DNA from 2 places in the Limnobacter thiooxidans genome. Region 1 is predicted to be linked to the other one. Evidence: predicted binding sites of a transcription regulator. Region 1 holds the regulator's gene; the other holds the start of a gene.
What was found. Region 1 encodes NrdR, which represses ribonucleotide reductase genes. Its sites were predicted from a motif close to CACNANATNTNGTG; they were not measured.
Positions count from the first base shown of each region.

Region 1 (4,366 bases):
GAAGCCCGCTTCAAACAAGGGGCCTTACCCGACGACCTGCCCGAAGTGAATCTGGATTTGCCTGCCGGTGAAGCCGATGCCGGCGTGGCATGGGTACTGAAAGCTGCGGGCCTGTGCGACAGCAGCAGCGACGCCAACCGCAACATCCAGCAGGGCGGTGTCAAAATTGAGGGCGAAAAGGTCTCTGACAAGGCAATTCGTCTGGGGAAAGGCAGTTACGTGATCCAGGTCGGCAAACGCCGCTTTGCCAAGGTGCACCTGAATTGAACACCCAAGCCCTTGATTTTGGTGCAGTTGTCGGTAAAAAACCGGTGAGCACCCGCTTTATTTTGGTGCGCCATGGCGAGACAGACTGGAACCGCGAAAAACGGTTTCAGGGCCACACGGACATCGCATTGAACGCACATGGCTTACGCCAGGCAGCACACATCAGGCGCTACTTCGACCAATTGGAGTTGGCGAACACTGCCCTTTACCAGCACTGCGTCAGCAGCGACCTGAACCGGGCCCACACCACTGCCAAGGCCATCCATGGCGAGAAGATACCCCCCATTGAGCTGAACGCCAGCTTCAGAGAGCGTCATTACGGACATTTGTCAGGCCTGACTGCCGATGAAATGCAGGCCAAAAGCCCCGCGGAATACCGGGGCCTTCGTGAACGCACACCCGAAGCATCTCTTGCCGGAGGTGAAAGCCTTGCCGGGTTTTATCATCGAGTAACAGCAGCTTTTGAACAAATTGCGCACGAAAGGCATGGCGAAACAGTTCTGCTGGTGGCCCATGGCGGTGTACTCGATTGTATTTACCGGCATTGCCTAGGGGAACCCCTCCAAAAGCAGCGGAGCTGGCAATTGCCCAATTGTGCGCTGAACGTGATAGAGCTTGATTCTCAGGGTGTTTGGAACATCCCGGTCTGGGCCTGGACGGGGCATTTGAACCTTGACGCCTCGGGCCAAAACATGGACGAAGTCGATGGTCGAATCGCTTGAAATCAATTAGAATAACGGGCTTGTCTTGAACCCAATCCTTTCCGGAAATCGTTATGTTTGACCGCCAAAAGGGCATCGCCCAAACCGACCCCGAATTGTGGACTGCCATGCAGCAGGAAACAACCCGCCAGGAAGACCACATCGAGCTGATCGCGTCTGAAAACTACGCCAGCCCAGCCGTGATGGAAGCACAGGGTTCACAACTGACCAACAAATACGCCGAAGGCTACCCCGGCAAGCGCTACTACGGTGGCTGCGAATACGTGGACGTGGTGGAAGATCTGGCCATCGAACGCCTCAAAAAGCTGTTTGGCGCAGAAGCGGCCAACGTACAGCCAAACTCCGGCTCACAGGCCAACCAGGCCGTGTTCTTTGCCCTGCTTCAACCCGGCGATACCATCATGGGGTTGTCATTGGCTGAAGGGGGTCACCTGACCCACGGCATGCCACTGAACATGTCTGGCAAGTGGTTTAACGTGGTGTCCTACGGTTTGAACGAGGACGAAGCCATCGACTATGACAAGATGGAAGCTCTGGCGCGTGAACACATGCCAAAAATCATCATCGCCGGTGCCTCGGCCTATTCCCTGCACATCGACTTTGAACGTTTTGCAAGAATCGCCAAGGAAGTCGGTGCCTACTACATGGTGGATATGGCCCACTATTCAGGCCTGATTGCAGCCGGCGTGTACCCCAATCCTGTACCACACGCCGATGTGTGTACATCCACCACGCACAAGTCGCTGCGCGGCCCACGTGGCGGCATCATTTTGATGAAAGAAGAGCTGGCCAAGAAAATCAACAGCGCGATTTTCCCCGGTATTCAGGGTGGCCCCTTGATGCATGTCATCGCCGGCAAGGCTGTTGCCTTCCACGAAGCACTGCAGCCTGAGTTCAAGGCCTACCAGCAGCAAGTGGTGGCCAACGCCAAGGCTCTGGCCGAAACACTGGTTGAACGCGGACTGCGCATTGTGTCCGGCCGTACGGAAAGCCACGTCATGCTGGTGGATCTTCGTGCCAAAGGCATCACTGGCAAGGCTGCTGAAGCCGTGTTGGGCAGTGCACACATCACCGTGAACAAGAACGCAATTCCAAATGATCCTGAAAAGCCATTTGTCACCAGCGGTATCCGCTTGGGCAGCCCGGCCATGACAACACGCGGTTTCAAGGAAGAACAGGCCCGTGCAGTGGGTCACCTGATTGCCGACGCGTTGGAAAACCACGACAACGAAGCCGCATTGGCTGAGGTTCGAGCCAAGGTCAAGGAATTGACCAGCCAGTTCCCTGTTTACAAGTAAGTCAGGAAACGCGGCGTTATGAAATGCCCGTTCTGCAGCAACGCCGATACCCAAGTGGTCGATTCGCGTACTTCTGAAGAAGGAGACGCGATTCGCCGCCGTCGGCAATGCGGCAGTTGCGGCAAACGGTTCACTACCTATGAGCGGGCAGAACTGTTTCTGCCCGCCATTGTCAAAAAAGACGGCTCACGGGTCGATTACTCCAAAGACAAATTGCGTGGAAGCCTGATGTTGGCTCTGCGCAAGCGGCCTGTTCCGGCAGAGGCCATTGACGAAGCCCTGTCCAGCATCGAAGAAAAACTGCTGATCAGTGCGGTCCGCGAAGTCAGCACCAAGTTCCTCGGCGAACTGGTGATGCAACAACTCAAGCAACTCGATACCGTGGCATACATTCGTTTTGCATCGGTTTACAAAAGCTTTGAAGACTTGCAAAGCTTTTCCGAAGAAATTGCCCACCTGACTGCACCTGCGGAAAATGCCAAAGGTCACACCAAGCCCAAAGCCAGCACCGCCAAAAAAGGCGCTTGAGACCATGGGTACTCCACACCCCAACGATGAACACTGGATGCGCCATGCATTGAACCTGGCCTGGAAAGGCCAGTACAGCACCACACCCAATCCGCGTGTGGGTTGCGTGTTTGTGCGCGATGGTGTTGCCATTGCAGAAGGCTTCCATGTTCGTGCCGGTGAGGGCCATGCCGAGGTGCAAGCCATTGCCCAAGCCCGTGCACAAGGCGTGTCGCTTCAGGGCAGCACGGCCTATGTCACCTTGGAGCCCTGTGCCCACCATGGCCGCACCGGACCGTGTGCCGAGGCCCTGGTGGCAACCGGCGTCGCCCGCGTGGTGGCCGCAGTACTCGACCCCAACCCTTTGGTTGCAGGCAAAGGCATGGCGATACTGAGGGCCGCAGGAATTGAAACGGTACAAGGTGTGCTGGTTGAACAGGCACGCTGGATCAACCGCGGCTTTTTCAGCCGCATGGAGCGCAAGCGCCCTTGGGTACGCCTGAAAGTAGCCAGCAGTGCGGATGGCGTCACCGCGCTGAACAACAGCACAAGCCAATGGATCACTGGCCCCGAAGCACGGCTGGACGGACATCACCTGCGCGCCCAAGCCTGCGCGGTGCTCAGTGGTATCGGCACGGTAAAGGCAGACAACCCGCAACTGAATGTGCGTGGCATAGAGACAGACCGCCAACCACTGAAAGTGATTGTGGACAGCAAACTGGAAATTTCACCCGATGCGCTGTTGCTGCAAACAGGTCGGGTGCTGATTGCGCACACAGAGCCACAATTGCCGGCTTGGCTGAGCACCCACCCCAATGCAGCCAACATCGAGGCGCTCAATGTTGCGCCGGTCGCGGCAGGCCTGCATGCTGGCAAGGTAAAAACAGACCTGCTCCGCCTGCTGCAGGAGTTGGCGCGGCGCGGCATCAATGAACTGCACCTTGAAGCAGGTTTTGGCCTAAACGGATCATTCATGCAAGCCGGGCTGGTGGATGAAGTTGTGCAGTACGTGGCCCCCCGCTTCCTCGGTGCAGGCCTTGGCCTGTTTCGTCTGCCTGAACAAGAAACTTTGCCGGCCACCCTTGACTGGGCAATCCATTCATTTGAACAAAAAGGACGAGACCTGCTCATTGTGTGGGTCCGCAACAATCAGGAGTAGTAGCACACATGTTCACTGGCATCATTGAATCCATCGGCAAGATTGAATCCGTAGAACCCCTTCAGAACTCCGCCTATGCGGGTGTTCGCCTCGCCGTGCATGCCCCCACCCTTGATTTCTCGGATGTCAAACTGGGCGACAGCATTGCCATTCAAGGCGCCTGCATGACCGTGGTGGCCATGGGCAACCACACTTTTCATGTGGATGTGTCGCATGAAAGCCTGTCAAAAACTGTGGGCCTAAGCCAGCCCGGCGAGGTGAATCTGGAAAAAGCGATGCGGCTGTCTGATCGCGTGGGTGGCCACCTGGTCAGCGGGCACGTGGACGGGCTAGGCAGCGTGGTCGAATTCGAGCCCGTCGGCGAAAGCTGGCACCTGCAAATTCGCGCACCCCAAATGCTGGCCGCTTTTTTT
Region 1 is NZ_AP028947.1:770,803-775,168, reverse strand. It holds gene tyrS (tyrosine--tRNA ligase) at 1-267, shown strand, start outside; gene RGQ30_RS03480 (histidine phosphatase family protein) at 264-989, shown strand; gene glyA (serine hydroxymethyltransferase) at 1,043-2,287, shown strand; gene nrdR (transcriptional regulator NrdR) at 2,306-2,815, shown strand; gene ribD (bifunctional diaminohydroxyphosphoribosylaminopyrimidine deaminase/5-amino-6-(5-phosphoribosylamino)uracil reductase RibD) at 2,820-3,953, shown strand; gene RGQ30_RS03460 (riboflavin synthase) at 3,962-4,366, shown strand, end outside.

Region 2 (4,366 bases), 210 kb from region 1:
CGGTACACGTCGGCCGATACGGTCAGCACTTTTTTCTTCAGATTGTCTTTCAGGTACTTGGCCAGTTTGCCGGTGGTGGTGGTTTTACCCGCACCTTGCAAACCCGCCATCAGAATGACCACCGGGGGTTGGGCCGCCAGGTTGATCTCTTCGGTTTTCTCGCCAATCAGCTTGATCAACTGCTTGTGAACAATACCCACCAAGGCTTGGCCGGGGGTCAGGCTGTTCAGAACTTCCTCGCCCAAGGCCTGCTCTTTCACCTGGTTGATGAATTCCTTGACCACGGGCAGGGCCACGTCGGCTTCCAGCAGTGCGAGGCGAACTTCCCGCAGCATCTCCTGCGTGTTGGCCTCGGTAATGCGGGCTTCGCCTTTGATATTTTTGACGACGCGCGTTAGGCGATCTGAGAGGTTTTCAAACATCGTGTGGTGCCCCTGACTCGAGCTTTGAATCGAGTAAACTGATTGCTATGAACAACACATTATTGTACGCGCTTGCAGTGCTCCTGCTGTCCGCCTCGGGTGGATTGGCGGCGCTGAACGTTTTAGGCAAATGGACAGCACCCGAAGGGCTGAACCGTGCGCTGGTCGCCGTGGCTTTGCTGGTGTCGGGTTATTTGTTGGGCACCTTGCTGTTTCAAACCGACGGCATGCACTTTGGATTTGTCATCGGCTTGATGTGCGTGGCCTGGCTGGCCTCACTGGTGGCATTTGTTGAAAGTTTTTTCAACCGGGTGCCCCTGCTCGAACTGATGGTGTTTCCTTTGTGTGCCGTCGTGTTTCTGTTGCCCTTGTGGATGGGCGAGGACGATGCCATTCGCATGGCGGGCGACCATCTTTTTCAGCTACACCTGCTGATTGCGCTGGCAGCGTACAGCCTGTTGGGCATTGCCGCTGCGCATGCCATTGTCATGGCCTATCAGGAAAAAGCACTTCACCAATTGGTGGCCACCAACCGTGAAAACCGCATGCTGCGTGAACGCTTGCTTGACCAGCTGCCGTCGCTCCTGACAATGGAATCGATCCTGTTCCGCCAGTTGTGGGCTGGTTTTGTATTGTTGTCCCTGACCTTGCTCACCGGTTTCCTGTTCTCGGAAGCCTGGCGTGGTACCAGCGGAACCTTTGACCACAAAACCCTGTTTGCTGTCATTTCCTGGTGTTCCTTTGCAGTATTGCTGGGTGGACGCGTGGTGTTAGGCTGGCGCGGCAAGGTGGCTTTGCGCTGGTGCTTGGGCAGTTATGCGGTGTTGGTTTTGGCCTATTTTGGTACCCAGTTTGTGTTGGAATTCATTTTGAAAAGGGCGGCTTGATGGGTCGTATTCTGTTTTTTCTGGGGCTGGCTTTGGTCGCCTGGGTGTTGTTCAAAAGCTGGCAGCGCAAACAATTGGGTGATAAACCGGGTGTGGGGGCTCAACAAAAGGGCAATCTTGGCCGTAAAACACAGGAAGAGATCATGCCTTGTCAGCACTGCGGTGCTTACAGCCCGATGTCGGAAGGCGTGATGATGCAGGGCCGGTTTTATTGCGGCATGGAACACGCCAAAGCTGCTGGTGAAAAGGTTCACTGAAAAGTGCATCAATTAGTGCATTAACACCCAGAAAAGGGGTAAGTCATGTGGCTCGATGAAGGCTGGATTGAAGAAGACTGGGTACACCGAATGCAAAGCCCCAATCAGGACGCTCGGCCCATGGGCACCCGCATTGACACCCTGGTCATTCACTCCATCAGCCTGCCTGAACGCGGGCGTGACGCCTCTGTGGTGTCAGACCTGTTTCTGAATAGGCTGGATTGTCATTCCCACCCAGCCTATTTTGAATTACTCGGCCTGCATGTTTCCTCGCATTTTTTGATTGACCGCGATGGCTCGGTAACCCAGTTTGTGTCCTGCGAGAAGCGGGCGTGGCACGCTGGAATATCCGCAGCGATGGACCGTAGCAACTTCAATCACTTCTCAATTGGTGTGGAATTGTTGGGCGATGTGTACACCCCGTTTGAGTTAGCCCAATACGCCAGCCTGAAGAAGCTCGTTCGAACTTTGCAGGCACGTTATCCACTGAAATATGCAATGGCGCACAGCGAGATTGCACCCACTCGAAAAACCGATCCCGGGCCTTTCTTTGACTGGAAAGGCTTACGCAAATCAAACACCTACGACATTCAAATTGACGGCGCCTAAGGTGCCGTTTTTTTGTTGCACTGCAGTTATCCCAACCTTGTCCACAACTTGTCCACTGGGGATAACTCTGTGCACAAGCTGGGGATAAGAAAGTGTTTGCCAAATCGGGGTACGACCACTACAATTAGTCCTCAGCCACATACAAAACACAAGATATAGTGGTTGTCCGTTTTTCCCACAGCAAAAGAACTACCCTCAAAAAACCGCACATTCCAGGAGAAAGATGCATGCTAACCAGCCAGGAATCCACTGATTTGGCGACTAATTTGGCGAACAACACGCCCACGTCCGCAGCCAGAACTGCCCCCGCAGCACCGGCAGCTGACAGTGTTTATGCAAACTACAAAATTATTCGCCGAAATGGTGCCGTGGTTGGTTTCGAGCCCAGCAAGATTGCCGTGGCCATGACAAAAGCATTTCTGGCCGTCAACGGTGGTCAAGGCGCTGCTTCTGCCCGCATTCGCGAACTGGTTGAGCAAATGACCGGTAGCGTGGTGAACGCACTGGTGCGTCGCCAGCCTTCCGGCGGTATTTTCCACATTGAAGACATCCAGGATCAGGTTGAACTGGCCCTGATGCGTTCCGGCGAAGCCGAAGTGGCCCGCGCCTACGTGTTGTACCGTGAGCGCCGCGCGCAGGAACGTGCAGCCAAGCAGGTTCAGCAGGCCGAGCAGCACGCCTTGAATGTGGTCGATGGCGACATGACCCGCCCGCTCGATGTGGACGCGTTGAAAGCGCTGATCGAAAGCGCCGCTGTGGGCCTGAATGAAATCGACGTGGCACACCTTCAGAAAGAAACCCTGAAGAACCTGTACGACGGCGTGAAAATCGATGAGGTGTTCAAGTCTGCAATTCTGGCCTCACGCGCCATGATCGAGAATGAGCCAAGCTACACACTGGTCACTTCCCGCTTGCTGCTGCACACGATCCGCCGTGAAATCGTTGGCCGTGAAATTGCGCAAGATGAAATGGCGCAGGTGTATCCCGAATATTTCCCACAGTTCATCAAGAAGGGTATTGCCGCTGGTTTGCTGGACAACCGCCTGGCCCAGTTCGACATGAAGAAGCTGGGTGCAGCCCTGAAATACGAACGCGACTTGCAGTTCGATTACCTCGGTCTGCAAACTCTGTACGACCGTTACTTCCTGCACGTGGAAGGCACCCGCATTGAAATGCCGCAAGCGTTTTACATGCGCGTGGCCATGGGCCTGGCATTGAACGAAGTGGACCGCGAAGCACGTGCCATCGAGTTCTATGAAGTGTTGTCGACTTTCGACTTCATGAGCTCCACGCCCACACTGTTCAACAGTGGCACCATTCGTTCGCAGTTGTCTTCCTGCTACCTCACCACCATTGGTGACGACCTGGACGACATCTATGAAGGCATCAAGGAAAACGCACTGCTGAGCAAGTTCGCAGGTGGCCTGGGCAACGACTGGACACCCGTGCGCGCCTTGGGCAGCCACATCAAGGGCACCAACGGCAAGTCACAAGGCGTGGTGCCATTCCTGAAAGTGGTGAACGACACCGCAGTGGCCGTAAACCAGGGTGGCAAGCGCAAGGGCGCGGTATGTGCCTACCTGGAAACATGGCACCTGGACATTGAAGAATTCCTGGAGCTGCGCAAGAACACCGGCGACGACCGCCGCCGCACGCACGACATGAACACCGCGAACTGGATTCCCGACCTGTTCATGAAGCGCGTGATGGAAGGTGGTAACTGGACATTGTTCAGCCCATCGGATGCGCCTGATCTGCACGACTTGTACGGCAAGGCCTTCGAGAAAGCCTATGTGGGTTACGAAGAAAAAGCCGCACGTGGCGACTTGAAATTGTTCAAAACCGTGGAAGCGGCCAAGCTGTGGAGAAAAATTCTCTCCATGCTGTTTGAAACCGGTCACCCCTGGATCACATTCAAAGACCCTTGCAACATTCGCAGCCCCCAGCAACACGTGGGCGTGGTGCACTCGTCGAACCTGTGTACAGAAATTACACTGAACACCAACGAGAACGAAATTGCGGTGTGCAACCTGGGTTCTGTGAACCTGACGCGCCACCTGAAGCCTGCCGACAACGGCGAGCTGGTGCTGGACCACGACAAGCTGCAGAAAACTGTGGGCGTGGCCATGCGCATGCTGGACAACGTGATCGATATCAACTACTACGCAGTGGCCAAGGCACGCAATTCCAA
Region 2 is NZ_AP028947.1:562,835-567,200, forward strand. It holds gene ffh (signal recognition particle protein) at 1-422, opposite strand, end outside; gene RGQ30_RS02560 (cytochrome C assembly family protein) at 470-1,309, shown strand; gene RGQ30_RS02565 (PP0621 family protein) at 1,309-1,566, shown strand; gene ampD (1,6-anhydro-N-acetylmuramyl-L-alanine amidase AmpD) at 1,612-2,175, shown strand; gene RGQ30_RS02575 (ribonucleoside-diphosphate reductase subunit alpha) at 2,403-4,366, shown strand, end outside.
Region 2: a site for NrdR is predicted at 2,323-2,336, ahead of RGQ30_RS02575 (ribonucleoside-diphosphate reductase subunit alpha). Genes of this name have one in related genera too.